DNA from 3 places in the Pseudomonas sp. RA_35y_Pfl2_P32 genome. Region 1 is predicted to be linked to each of the others. Evidence: predicted binding sites of a transcription regulator. Region 1 holds the regulator's gene; each other region holds the start of a gene.
The links. The regulator FliA, encoded in region 1, starts transcription of late flagellar genes. The targets are predictions, from matches to a motif close to CTAAAGTTTNNNNNNNNNNNGCCGNTAA.

Region 2: a site for FliA is predicted at 1,522-1,549, ahead of AACY45_RS25455 (flagellin N-terminal helical domain-containing protein). Genes of this name have one in related genera too.
Region 3: a site for FliA is predicted at 1,703-1,730, ahead of motA (flagellar motor stator protein MotA). Genes of this name have one in related genera too.

Annotation. Positions count from the first base shown of each region.
Region 1 is NZ_CAXAQF010000023.1:91,861-96,050, forward strand. It holds gene AACY45_RS22205 (chemotaxis protein CheA) at 1-1,040, opposite strand, end outside; gene AACY45_RS22210 (protein phosphatase CheZ) at 1,055-1,843, opposite strand; gene AACY45_RS22215 (chemotaxis response regulator CheY) at 1,866-2,237, opposite strand; gene fliA (RNA polymerase sigma factor FliA) at 2,403-3,143, opposite strand; gene fleN (flagellar synthesis regulator FleN) at 3,140-3,970, opposite strand; gene flhF (flagellar biosynthesis protein FlhF) at 4,085-4,190, opposite strand, start outside.
Region 2 is NZ_CAXAQF010000034.1:16,265-20,454, reverse strand. It holds gene AACY45_RS25465 (flagellar hook-associated protein 3) at 1-53, shown strand, start outside; gene AACY45_RS25460 (ketoacyl-ACP synthase III) at 418-1,344, shown strand; gene AACY45_RS25455 (flagellin N-terminal helical domain-containing protein) at 1,630-3,348, shown strand; gene AACY45_RS25450 (flagellar protein FlaG) at 3,422-3,766, shown strand; gene fliD (flagellar filament capping protein FliD) at 3,849-4,190, shown strand, end outside.
Region 3 is NZ_CAXAQF010000012.1:113,512-117,701, reverse strand. It holds gene motB (flagellar motor protein MotB) at 1-779, opposite strand, end outside; gene motA (flagellar motor stator protein MotA) at 783-1,634, opposite strand; gene AACY45_RS13975 (HDOD domain-containing protein) at 1,801-3,330, shown strand; gene AACY45_RS13970 (lipopolysaccharide biosynthesis protein) at 3,476-4,190, shown strand, end outside.

The DNA.
Region 1 (4,190 bases):
CTGGCCGGCTTTTCCGCCGGTGGCGCAGACTGGGCACGGGCGGGGGCCGGTTTGGCGACGGGTGCCTTGGCGGCCGGGGCCACGGCTTTGGCCGCCACCGCTGCAGCCGGCGCGGCACTGACCGCAGCGGTCTCGGCATTGCCGGCGACATGGCTGAACGTGCCCTTGCCGTGCAACTCGTCGAGCAGGGATTCGAACTCGTGATCGGAGATCAGGTCGCTGCCCACCGCCGCCGCTTCAGGGGCGACAGCTGCCGGAACCGAAGCAATCGCCGACTCCAGCGCTTCAACGGCAAAGTTACCCTTGCCGTGCAACTGGTCGAGCAAGGCTTCGAATTCGTCGTCGGTAATGTCGCTGCTTTCGGCCGCAACCACCGGTGCAACCGGCTCGACCGGAGGCGAGAGGCTGTCCACGGCGAACTGGCCTTTGCCGTGCAACTGGTCGAGCAACGACTCGAACTCGGCATCGGTGATTTCATCACTGCCGGTCGCCGCTACCGGTGCCTGGACCACAGGCGCCTCGGCTTGCGCCTTGACCGCATTCAGCGAGTCGAGCAGTTGTTCAAACTCGTTATCGGTGATGTCGCCATCGTCGCTGGCGGCGACCGGTTCCTCGGGGGCTGGCGCAAGCGCTGCCACCTCGTCGGCCGATTGCGGTTCCGCCAGGCGCGCCAGGGCCGCCAGCAGTTCGGCAGTCGCGGCAGTGACCGGTGCGCGCTCGCGCACTTCGCTGAACATGCCGTTGACCGCGTCCAACGCTTCGAGCACCACGTCCATCAGCTCCGAGTCGACGCGCCGCTCACCCTTGCGCAGGATGTCGAAGACGTTCTCGGCGATGTGGCAGCACTCCACCAACTCGTTGAGCTGGAGGAAGCCGGCGCCCCCTTTTACAGTGTGAAAACCGCGAAAAATTGCATTGAGCAGGTCCGCATCATCCGGTCGGCTTTCCAGCTCGACCAGTTGTTCGGACAGTTGCTCCAGAATCTCGCCGGCCTCAACCAGAAAATCCTGAAGGATCTCTTCATCGGCGCCGAAGCTCATGTGTAGGGGTGCTCCTAGAATCCAAGGCTGGAAAGCAAATCGTCGACATCGTCCTGACCGGACATCACGTCATCACGTTTATCGGCATGAATCTGCGGACCTTCACCCTGCGCCAGATGTTTTTGCGGATTTTTTTCCGCGAGGATCGCTGCACGGTCATGTTCGATGCCGGCAAAGCGGTCGACCTGGCTGGCCATCAGCACCAGTTTCAGCAGATTGCTCTCCACTTCCGTGACCAGTTGGGTCACGCGCTTGATCACCTGACCGGTCAGGTCCTGGTAATCCTGGGCCAGCAGAATGTCGTTGAGGTTGCCCGCCACGACCTGGCTGTGGCTGGCGCTGCGGCTCAGGAAACCATCGACGCGCCGAGCCAGCTCACGGAACTCTTCAGCCCCCACTTCACGGCGCATGAAACGCCCCCAGTCCGCGCTCAACGCCTGGGCATCGGTCCCCAGGGCATTAACCAGCGGCGTGCTGTTCTCCACCAGGTCCATGGTGCGATTGGCCGCCGCTTCGGTCAGTTTGACCACATACCCCAGGCGCTCGGTGGCGTCGGTGATCTGCGAGACTTCCTCGGCTTGTGGCATGTTCGGGTCAATCTGGAAATTGACGATCGCACTGTGCAGCTCACGAGTGAGCTTGCCCACTTCCCGGTACAAGCCGCGGTCACGGGTCTGGTTGAGCTCATGGATCAGTTGCACAGCGTCGCCGAACTTGCCCTTTTCCAGGCTTTCGACCAATTCGACCGCGTGTTTTTTCAGGGTCGATTCAAAATCGCCCTGTGAAATCTCTCGTTGTTCCATAGCTCCCCCGTGGCGCCAGTCATCAACCGATGCGTTCGAAAATCTTCTCGATCTTCTCTTTCAACGCCTGGGCGGTGAACGGCTTGACCACGTAGCCGTTAACACCGGCCTGGGCCGCTTCGATGATCTGCTCGCGCTTGGCTTCAGCGGTCACCATCAACACGGGCAAATGCTTGAGCTTTTCGTTGGCGCGCACGTGGCGCAGCAGGTCGATACCGGTCATGCCCGGCATGTTCCAGTCCGTGACCAGAAAGTCGATGCTGCCACTGTTGAGCACAGGGATGGCGGTAGTGCCGTCGTCTGCCTCGACCGTGTTGGTGAACCCGAGGTCACGCAACAGGTTTTTAATGATCCGCCGCATCGTTGAGAAGTCATCAACGATGAGGATTTTCATGTTCTTGTCCAATTCGACCTCCAAGCAGTCTTAAACGCGCCCAGCACCTGGGCACGCCATTCAATCAACAGGCAGAGCACTCAACGACGGTTTGGAGCACAACGGATGATGACCGCGCCAGCCCAAGGCTGTCGCGGTGTCGTTCGCAGTGTCCCCACACTGCTGTCAGCGCGCTCGCCACTCTCCCAAACGCCCCCGCAAACGGGCTGCGCACTGGCTGTGTAACTGGCTGACCCGCGATTCGCTGACCCCCAGGACCTCACCGATTTCCTTGAGGTTCAGCTCCTCGTCGTAGTACAGCGCCAACACCAGTCGCTCACGCTCCGGCAAATTGGCAATCGCGTCCGCCAGCGCCGCCTGGAAGCGTTCATCCTCCAGGTCACGCGACGGCTCGAGATGAGCACTCGCGCCATCCTCATGCAGCCCTTCATGCTCGCCGTCCTGCAACAGGTCGTCGAAACTGAACAGGCGACTGCCCAAGGTGTCATTCAAAATCCCGTAATAATCGTCGAGACTCAATTGGAGTTCGGCCGCAACCTCGTGATCTTTAGCGTCACGTCCGGTTTTAGCTTCAATTGAGCGAATCGCGTCGCTGACCATGCGGGTATTGCGGTGCACCGAGCGTGGCGCCCAGTCACCTTTACGGACCTCGTCGAGCATCGCCCCGCGGATGCGGATCCCGGCGTAGGTTTCGAAACTGGCGCCTTTGCTGGCGTCGTACTTGGTCGACACTTCAAGCAGGCCGATCATCCCGGCCTGGATCAGGTCTTCGACCTGGACACTGGCCGGCAGACGCGCCAGCAAGTGATAGGCAATGCGTTTTACCAGTGGCGCGTAACGCTCGATCAGCTCGTACTGCGCGTCACGCGCCGATTGCTTGTACAGGTTGTAGCCAGTGGCTGTCATAGCACCGGACCCGCCGTCTGTTGCACCAGGCGCTCCACAAAAAACTCCAGATGCCCGCGCGGATTGGCGGGCAATGGCCAGGTATCGACTTTCTGCGCGATGGCGCGGAAGGCCAGGGCGCACTTGGAACGAGGAAAGGCTTCGTACACCGCACGCTGCTTTTGCACCGCCTTGCGTACACTTTCGTCGTAGGGCACCGCTCCGACGTATTGTAGGGCGACATCCAGGAAGCGGTCCGTGACCTTGGTCAACTTGGCGAACAGGTTGCGCCCTTCCTGCGGGCTTTGCGCCATGTTGGCCAACACGCGGAAGCGGTTCATGCCGTAGTCACGGTTGAGCAACTTGATCAGGGCGTAGGCGTCGGTGATCGAGGTCGGCTCGTCGCAGACCACCAGCAGCACTTCCTGGGCAGCGCGGACAAAACTGACCACCGACTCGCCGATCCCGGCGGCAGTGTCGATCACCAGCACGTCGAGGTTGTCGCCGATGTCGCTGAACGCCTGGATCAGGCCCGCGTGCTGGGCCGGGCTCAGGTGCACCATGCTCTGGGTCCCGGAGGCCGCCGGCACGATACGAATCCCGCCGGGCCCCTGCAGCAGCACGTCGCGTAGTTCGCAGCGGCCCTCGATCACGTCGGCCAGGGTGTGCTTGGGCGTCAGCCCCAGCAGCACATCGACGTTCGCCAGCCCCAGGTCGGCGTCCAGCAACATGACGCGCCGGCCGAGCTCTGCCAGAGCCAGGGACAAGTTCACTGAAACGTTAGTCTTACCGACGCCACCCTTGCCGCCGGTCACCGCGATCACCTGTACGGGATGCATGCTGCCCATGTGCTTTCTATACCTTGTCTTGCTTAGACGCGGGCTACATGACTGGCTGCGCGTTCCCTGGGGAACAATGCATGGCAGGCCATCGATGTAGATACAAATCTAGTCATTATTACCTCAGCCGACCCGTTTGGTCGGGCTGTGGTAGAGATCAGCGAACATATCAGCCATGGCTTCTTCGCTGGGTTCTTCCTGCATTTGTACACTCACGGCGCGACTGACC
Region 2 (4,190 bases), on a different contig from region 1:
CCCAACTGGCCTTTGTGAAAATCTCCCAGTTGAGCCTGTTTAACAAACTTTGACCCTCGCCTGAATGCCGGTCCACCCTGATCTCGCGGGTGGGCCGGTGCTGCTTCATATGCGCGCTTTTCCCGCCTTATCACCACCGATTTGCCGGCGTTCGCCTGGCTAAAGCCCTGCGCGCGGTTTTTACGTGGCGGATTGTTTTGGCCAATGCACACAAAATAGAGTGACCTATGAGTCATAAAGCGCATCTTCACTGTATCGTGTGAAAAGGGTGGGATGGGTGCCCGCTGTTCGCTGGGTTGATTTTCATGATTTTGGCACCCGTGTCTGGCGCAGTTTTGTGGGCCAACCCCCTTTGTTATCAGTGCCTCTCGATCCTGCGAGCGGTGATCTCCAGTTATTCTGTTTTGGGAAGCCACAATGATTGGCATAAAAAGCATCGCCAGTTACGTGCCAGTGAACGGGCTTGATAACTACGCTCAGGGCGCGAAATTCGCCAAGGATGAAGAGTTCATTTTGGGCAAGATTGGCTCGGCCTTTCTGCCGCGCATGGATGCCGGCCAGGAAACCTCCGATCTGTGCGTGGAGGCTGCCAATGCGTTGTTCGCCAACAACCCGCAACTGGACCGTCAAGCCATCGACGTGTTGATTGTGGTCACGCAGAACGGCGACGAAGAAGGCTTGCCCCACACCTCAGCCATCGTCCAGGACAAGCTGGGCCTGTCGACCCGGGTTGCCGCGTTCGACGTCTCCCTGGGCTGCTCCGGCTACGTGTATGGCCTGTATGCCATCAAGGGTTTCATGGAAGCGGCGGGCTTGAAGAACGGCCTGTTGATCACCGCCGATCCCTATTCGAAGATCGTCGACCCGGAAGACCGCAACACCACCATGCTGTTCGGTGATGCGGCCACCGCCACCTGGATGGGCGAAGACGCTGCCTGGCAACTGGGCAAGGCCAAGTTCGGTACCGACGGTTCCGGCGCGCCGCACCTGAAAGTCAGCGACGGCGTGTTCTACATGAACGGTCGCCAGGTGTTCAACTTCGCCTTGCTCAAGGTCCCGGCGCACTTGCACGAACTGCTGGATGACTCGGGCCTCAAGTCCGAAGACATCGACGCCTTCTGCATTCACCAGGGCAGTGCGGCGATTGTCGATGCCGTGGCGCGGCGTTTCGAAGGCGAGCCGGAGAAGTTCATCAAGGACATGGTCGAGACCGGCAACACCGTGTCTTCGAGCATCCCGCTGCTGCTGGAAAAGCACATGCTCTACTCCACCTGGAAGCGTGTGGCAATCAGTGGTTTTGGCGTAGGCCTGTCCTGGGGCTCGGCGATCATCCACCGCCCGTGACCCGCTAGCATTCGCTAAAAAAACGCCCATGGCCGCGAGGTCATGGGCGTTTTTTATTGCCTGGGATTTGCCGCTGTCGAGGCCCAAATCAGGGCCAGGTACGACGCGCGCCAGACGGCCCAAGGCCTTGAAACATTAGGGGGTGGCACGTTGCTAGTAAAAAACTTGAAAAAAGCCCTCAAGCAACCTGCATTGACGACGATAACTATTACGAAGGTTCTCTAGGCCACACCCGGCGGTTGCCAGGGCCGGAAGCCGCAGCACCCAACCAACGAGGAATTCGTCATGGCTTTATCTGTTAATACCAACATCACCTCCCTGGGCGTTCAGAAAAACCTGAACAAGGCTTCCGATGCCCTGAGCAACTCGATGAACCGTCTGTCTTCCGGCCTGAAAATCAATAGCGCCAAAGACGACGCCGCTGGCATGCAGATCGCCAACCGTCTGGGCAACCAGGTCAAAGGCTTGAACGTAGCCATCGCCAACGCCAACAACGGTGTTTCGATCGCGCAGACCGCTGAAGGCGCGATGCAGGAATCCACCAACCTGCTGCAACGTCTGCGTGAGCTGGCCCTGCAGTCTGCGAACGGTGATAAAAGCGACGCTGACCGTGTTTCCCTGCAGCAGGAATTCACCGCCAAGGTGGGTGAGCTGACCCGTATTTCCAACACCACCACCTTCGGTGGTCGTAATCTGCTGGACGGTTCGTTCAACAACGTTGGTTTCCAGATCGGTGCCAACGCTAACGAAACCATTTCGTTCGGCATGACCGACATCAGCGCGACTGGCCTGAAAGGTACCTACAGCGAAGCGAGCGTTAACAGCACTGCTTTGGCTGGTTTGAGCGCTACCGCAACTGGTTCGGTTCTGGATAAAAAAGCTACCGTAACGGGTGCCGCGAACACGGCTACTACTGCTGGCGACGCATTCAGTATCAATGGTGTGGAGATCAATCTGACTGGTGGTGCGGCTATTGGTGCGCCTGCGGGTGCTGATGGTGCTGCCGCAATCAATGCCCAAACAGCCCTTACCGGCGTTTCGGCGACTGCTGATGCCACCACAGGCATACTGACTTTGAGTTCGAAGTCGGACTTCACTATCGGTGCTTCTTCTAACGGTGCAGCCACTGATGGTTTGGTCAGCCTGGGCTTGACAGCGGGTCCGGTAGTTGCGGCAACTAAAACAAACGCAACCACCATGGATGCAGTTGGCGGTGTCACGGTAAATGGCGCGGCAGTATCGTGGGCCGCAACCGATACACTGGGTACTGTCCTGACCGCTATTGCTGCGCAGGCAGGCACAGGCGCTACAGCCGCTATCGTTGATGGCCGTGTGAAAGTGACCTCGGGTGACGGTGAAGACATCAAGCTGGCCAACACTGCTAGCGGCTCGCTGTCCCAGCTGGGTCTGTCGGCTGGCACTTCCCAGGCCAAGCTGACTGCTGATACTTCCATCGACCTGAACGGTGTAGAAGTCAAGTTCAAGAAAGGCGACACCAGCGACGCGATCGTTGCCTCGATCAACAGCGCCAGCACCGGTGTAAACGCCAGCAAAAACGCTGACGGCACCCTGAATCTGTTCGCTGACAAAGACATCACTGTCAAGGACGGCAGCGCGGGTACTGGTCTGGCCGCACTGGGCCTGACCGCTATTTCCGCTGCTGGTACCAAGGCTGCAGTGACCATGGAAACCACCGTTTCCGACCTGACCATCCTGTCCGCAGCAACCTCGCAGCAAGCCGTTCAGGCCCTGGACGGTGCCTTGCAGCAGATCGACAGCCAGCGTTCGCAGCTGGGTGCGGTGCAAAACCGTTTCGCCAGCACCGTGGCCAACCTGCAAAGCATTTCGCAGAACTCCACTGCCTCCAAAGGCCGTGTAGAAGACGCTGACTTCGCTTCCGAAGCCGCCGAGCTGACCAAGCAACAAACCCTGCAACAGGCTTCCACTGCGATCCTGTCCCAGGCCAACCAGCTGCCATCCGCTGTACTGAAGCTGCTTCAGTAATTTCGGCTAGCGGTTGATCAACGGAAGGGCGCGTCCACGTGCCCTTCCGTTTTTTCAGTTTTGAGGTGATGACATGGACATGAGCATCAAGCTGAACACGTCTTATCCCAATGGCCTCGCCCAGGCCGGCGGAGTGCCTGCCCAGCAGGCCGCACCTGCGCTAGCGGCTAGCCCGGAGCCCAGCGAGGAACCGCAGCGCGTGGCGCTGGAAAAGGCCGTCACGGATATCCGCGAGTTTGTACAGGCAACCCAACGTAACCTGAATTTTTCCATCGACGACTCTACCGGCCAGGTAGTGGTCAAGGTGATCGCCACCGACAGTGGTGAGGTGATTCGACAGATTCCATCGGAAACCGCGCTGAAGCTGGCGCAGAATTTGAGCGATGCCGGCAGCCTGCTGTTCCAGACCCAGGTGTGAGCTGGCACGAAATGTGTTTCTGACTGCTGCTTAGGGGTATCTGCGCCAATAAAGCGGCAGCCACAGGACAAGGAGAATAGCAATGGCGAGTTCAACGATTTCCGGCCCGGGTTCGGGCTACGACACCCAGGCCATCGTCAAGGCGTTGGTGGGGGCCGAGAAGGCGCCCAAGCAAGCCCAGATCACCGATCAGCAAAAAGACACGACCATCAAATTGTCGGCGGTCGGCACGGTGAAGAGCTCGCTGGAGTCCTATCGGGCGGCCATCGCCAAGTTGAATAACGTGGCCGCGTTCAACGGCCTCGCTGCTACCTCGTCCGAAGACAAGAACATCAAGGTCACCCTCGGTGATGGCGCCTCCAGCGGCAAGTACCTGGTGGTGGTCGACCAATTGGCAACCGCCTCGAAAGTCACCAGCAAGGTG
Region 3 (4,190 bases), on a different contig from region 1:
GGGTTGAACGGGTTCTTGCGGTCGAACATGGCCGACGAAGCGTAGCCCACCACCCGCGCCACCTGGGTCTCCGGATAGCTACCCGCCACCAGCGCCCGCCGCGCGGCGTTGGCACGGTTGGATGACAGCTCCCAGTTGCCGAAATCACCGCTGCCAGCATAGGGCTTGGCATCGGTGTGGCCGCTGATGCTGATCTTGTTGGGCACCGCCTTGATGGTGTCTGCCATGGCCAGCAGGATGTCTTCGAAGTACGGCTTCAGGCGTGCACTGCCGGAGTCGAACATCGGCCGGTTTTCCGAATCAATGATCTGGATGCGCAAGCCATCCGACGTGATCTCGAACAGGATCTGGTCCTTGAACTTCTGCAGTTGCGGGTTTTCTTCCACCTTGTTCTGCAGTTCCTGCAGCAACAACTCAAGGCGCTCCTGCTCGACCTGCTCGGCCATGCCTTCGACCTGCTCGGTATCGACCGTCACCTTGTCCGGCTGCGGCTGGAACTTGGCTTCAGGGTTGAGGGTCTTGTCCGGCGCCAGCTCCGGCGAGCCGCCGAGGTCGATGACGTAGGGCGTACCGCTCTCGGTGAAGCCGATCGGGTCCTTGAAATAGCCGGCGATGGCGATCTTCTGCTCCGGCGTGGCCGTGGACAGCAGCCACAGCACCAGAAAAAACGCCATCATCGCCGTCGCGAAGTCAGCGAAGGCGATTTTCCAGGCGCCCCCGTGATGCCCGGCCGCAATGCGCTTGACGCGCTTGATGATTATCGGCTGATTGTTTTCCATGACTCAGCGACCGCGAACTGCTTGTTCCAGCTCGGCGAAGCTAGGACGGTGCGCCGGGTACAGCACCTTGCGCCCGAATTCCACTGCCAGCGACGGCGGCATGCCGGACGCCGAGGCCACCAGCGAGGCCTTGATGGCTTCGTAGATGTTCAGCTCTTCCTTGGCGTCGTGGGCCAGGGAATGGGCCAGCGGACCGAAAAAACCGTAGGCGGCGAGAATACCGAAGAAGGTCCCCACCAGTGCCGCGCCGACGTGCAGGCCGATGGACTTCTGGTCGCCCTCGCCCAGCGAGGCCATGGTGACCACGATCCCCAGGACCGCCGCGACAATACCAAAGCCGGGCATCGCATCGGCAATGCCGTTCACCGCATGGGAGGGGTGTTCCAGGTCTTCCTTGAGGCTGTACAGCTCCATGTCGAACAGGCCTTCGAGCTCATGGGGCGCCATGTTGCCGGAGGACATAATGCGCAAGTAGTCGCAGATGAACGCCGTCATGCGTTCGTCCTTGAGCACGGTCGGGTACTTGGCAAAGATCGGGCTGGCGGCGGCGTCCTCGATATCCCCTTCAATCGCCATCATGCCTTCGCGGCGGCTCTTGTTGAGGATCTCGTAGATCAGGCCCAGCACCTCCAGGTAGAAGGCGTGGGTGAAGCGTGTGCTGAACATACTCAGGGACTTCTTGAGCACATGCAGGGTCATGTAGCCGGGGTTGGCCTGGAGGAATGCGCCCAGGGCCGCACCGCCGATGATCAGCACCTCGAAGGGTTGGATCAGCGCGGCAATCTTGCCATGGGAAAGCACGTATCCGCCGAGCACGCTCGCGAATACGACGATGATGCCGATAATTTTAGCCATAGGTAGAAGGTACTTACTTAAGTCGGGTTCAAGGTCATATTCGGAAGTTAAACAATCTCTTCTTCTACTTATCGGCAAAACTGCGCCAGACTATAGCCCGTTATGGTGAAAAGCTAATTTGCCCCGCCCCGGGCGTGTTTGAAGTCAACGATGATCGCACCCGACCATGGTTAATGAAACGAACGTCCCAACGGCAAGCCCCTCCACCCTGCAGGATTGGGTCCAGCGCCTCGACGCTGTGATCCTGCCCGTACCGCAGGCCAGCCATGACCGCGTCTGCAAAGCCCTCAACAGCAGTCGCAGCTCCCTGCGCGATATCGCCGACCTGATCCAGGGCAGCCCGGCCCTGGCCCTGAGCGTGATCCGCGAAGCCAATCGCCACGCCCACGGCAGCCTCAGCGAACCCTGTGAAAACCTTGAGGTGGCGCTCAATCGCCTGGGCCTCAAACGCACCGCCGAACTCCTGGCCCGCCTGCCGGCCATGCCCGAGCGCGAGATCCCGCCAGCGCTGCGCAAGCTGCAACAGATCAGCCAGCACGCCTCGCAACAGGCCAATGGTTTTTTTGCCAGCCGCCTGGCGCGCCTGTGGCAGGACATCCATTGGGGCAGCCTGTTGTTTCTCGCGCCCCTGTGGCCGCTGGCCCTGAGTCACCCACAGTTGCTCCAGGAATGGGAGCGCCGGGTGATCCACCGGGGCGAAGCGGCGCACACGGTCGAAAAACAGCTGTTCGGCGTGCGCCTGCTGGAGCTCTGCCAGGCGCTGGTGGAGCTCTGGCACCTGCCCTTCTGGGTCGCCCAGGGCTATCGCCTGCTACTCACCGAGCAACGCGAGCTGGTGCAAGTGCTGCACATTGCCCGCGACGCCGATCATCCCCTGCGCCAGCAAAACCGCCTGGATGACGACCCGACCCTGCGCCGCTGGCTCAGCCAGCCCGCCAACAGCGTGCTGCTGGCCAACGGCCTGGCGCTGTCGGCCCAGCAATCCTGGGCCGGTCCGCACACCTTGCGCTGGCAGTACCTGACCAGCCTCTACCTGCAAATGCCCATGGACGAGGTGCAGCAGCAACAACACCAACAGGCCGCACAAAGCGCGCGCAACCATGGGCAGCCCGACCTCTGGCACCCGGCCGAGGCGCTGCTGTGGCCCTGGGGAGATGGCCGGCCCCGTGCCGAACAGGCGCCCGCCGCCCCCACCGCCGAGGACCTGCAGCGCTGGCGCAAACACTGCGCCCAACTGCTGGCCGAGCCGAGCCCGTTCAGTAACGCCCTGCACCTGACCACCTGCGCCCGGGATGCCTTGGCAGCCTGTGGCATGCGCCGGGTCATGCTGCTGATGGCCGACCGCACTCAGAGCAACCTGCGTGTCCACCAGACCTGGGGCTTGCCCAAGGACAGCGCCACCCTGCAACTGGCAGTCGGCCAGAGCAGCGTGCTGCAGCGCTTGCTGGCGCAACCGGCGCAGTTGCGCCTGACACCCGCCAACCACGGCCAGTTTTGCGCCCACTTGCCGGACAGCCTGCGCGTGCTGTTCGACGGCGAGCACCTGCTGCTGCGCTCTCTGGCCAACAAGGGCAAGGTGATCATGCTGCTCGTCGCCGACCAGGGTGGTGGCGCGTTTGCGGACATCAGCGTCCAGGCTTTCGGCAAAACCGCGCAGTGCATCGAAAAGGCTCTCAACAGCTATAGCGCGCGCTAAGCACACGCTCATCCGTTTTTGCACCAACGGATTTGCCAATCTGGCGAACTGATACTAATCCTTACTCACCAGCGATCAGCCTGCGCAGCCCCCGAGAAACGACGGGGAGAGATACGTCAACAGTCCATCTCCAAGGACATGAATTATGTCTGGCAGTCATTCTTGGGCACGACTGGGCCGTCGTGGATATGGCGTTTTCTGGGTGATCGGCGGCCAGGCGGCGCAGAGCCTGACCAGCTTCCTCACAGGCCTGGTGCTGGGCCGCTGCGTCTCGCAAGAGGCCCTGGGCGCCTACGCCCTGGGCTTGAGCTTCTGCTTCCTGATCATCTCCCTGGGCGACACGCTGATTGCTACGCCCTACACCTACCTGCGCGCCAGTGGCGAAGGAGAGCCGCACACCCTGTTCAGCAGCGCCTTGTGGGGCAGCGCCGTGCTCGGCCTGGTGGTGGCGTTGATCCTGACCCTTATGCACCAGTTCGGTGCAGGCCTGCCCACCGAGCTCTGGCCCGCCTTGCCCCTGGCGGTGATGGGCCTGGTGATGCGCGAATTTTTGCGCCGGCATTTCTACGTGATCAACCGCTCCAGGCAGGCCCTGATCCTCGACCTGACCAGCGCAGTGGGCCAACTGGCAGCCCTCGGGGTATTAGCCTGGGCCGGATGGCTCAGCGCCGAAGCCGTCTTCTTTGCCATCGCCGGGGTTTGTGCCCTGTCCTTTGCGCTGAACCTGCCCCAGGCACAGGCGTCGTTCTTCTGGCCGTCCATCAAGCAATTGGCGACCCAATGGCGAGCGTTTCTGGGCTACGGCGGTTGGCTGGTGGCCGGCGGGCTATGCCATGTGGCCAGCGTGCAGCTGTACCCCT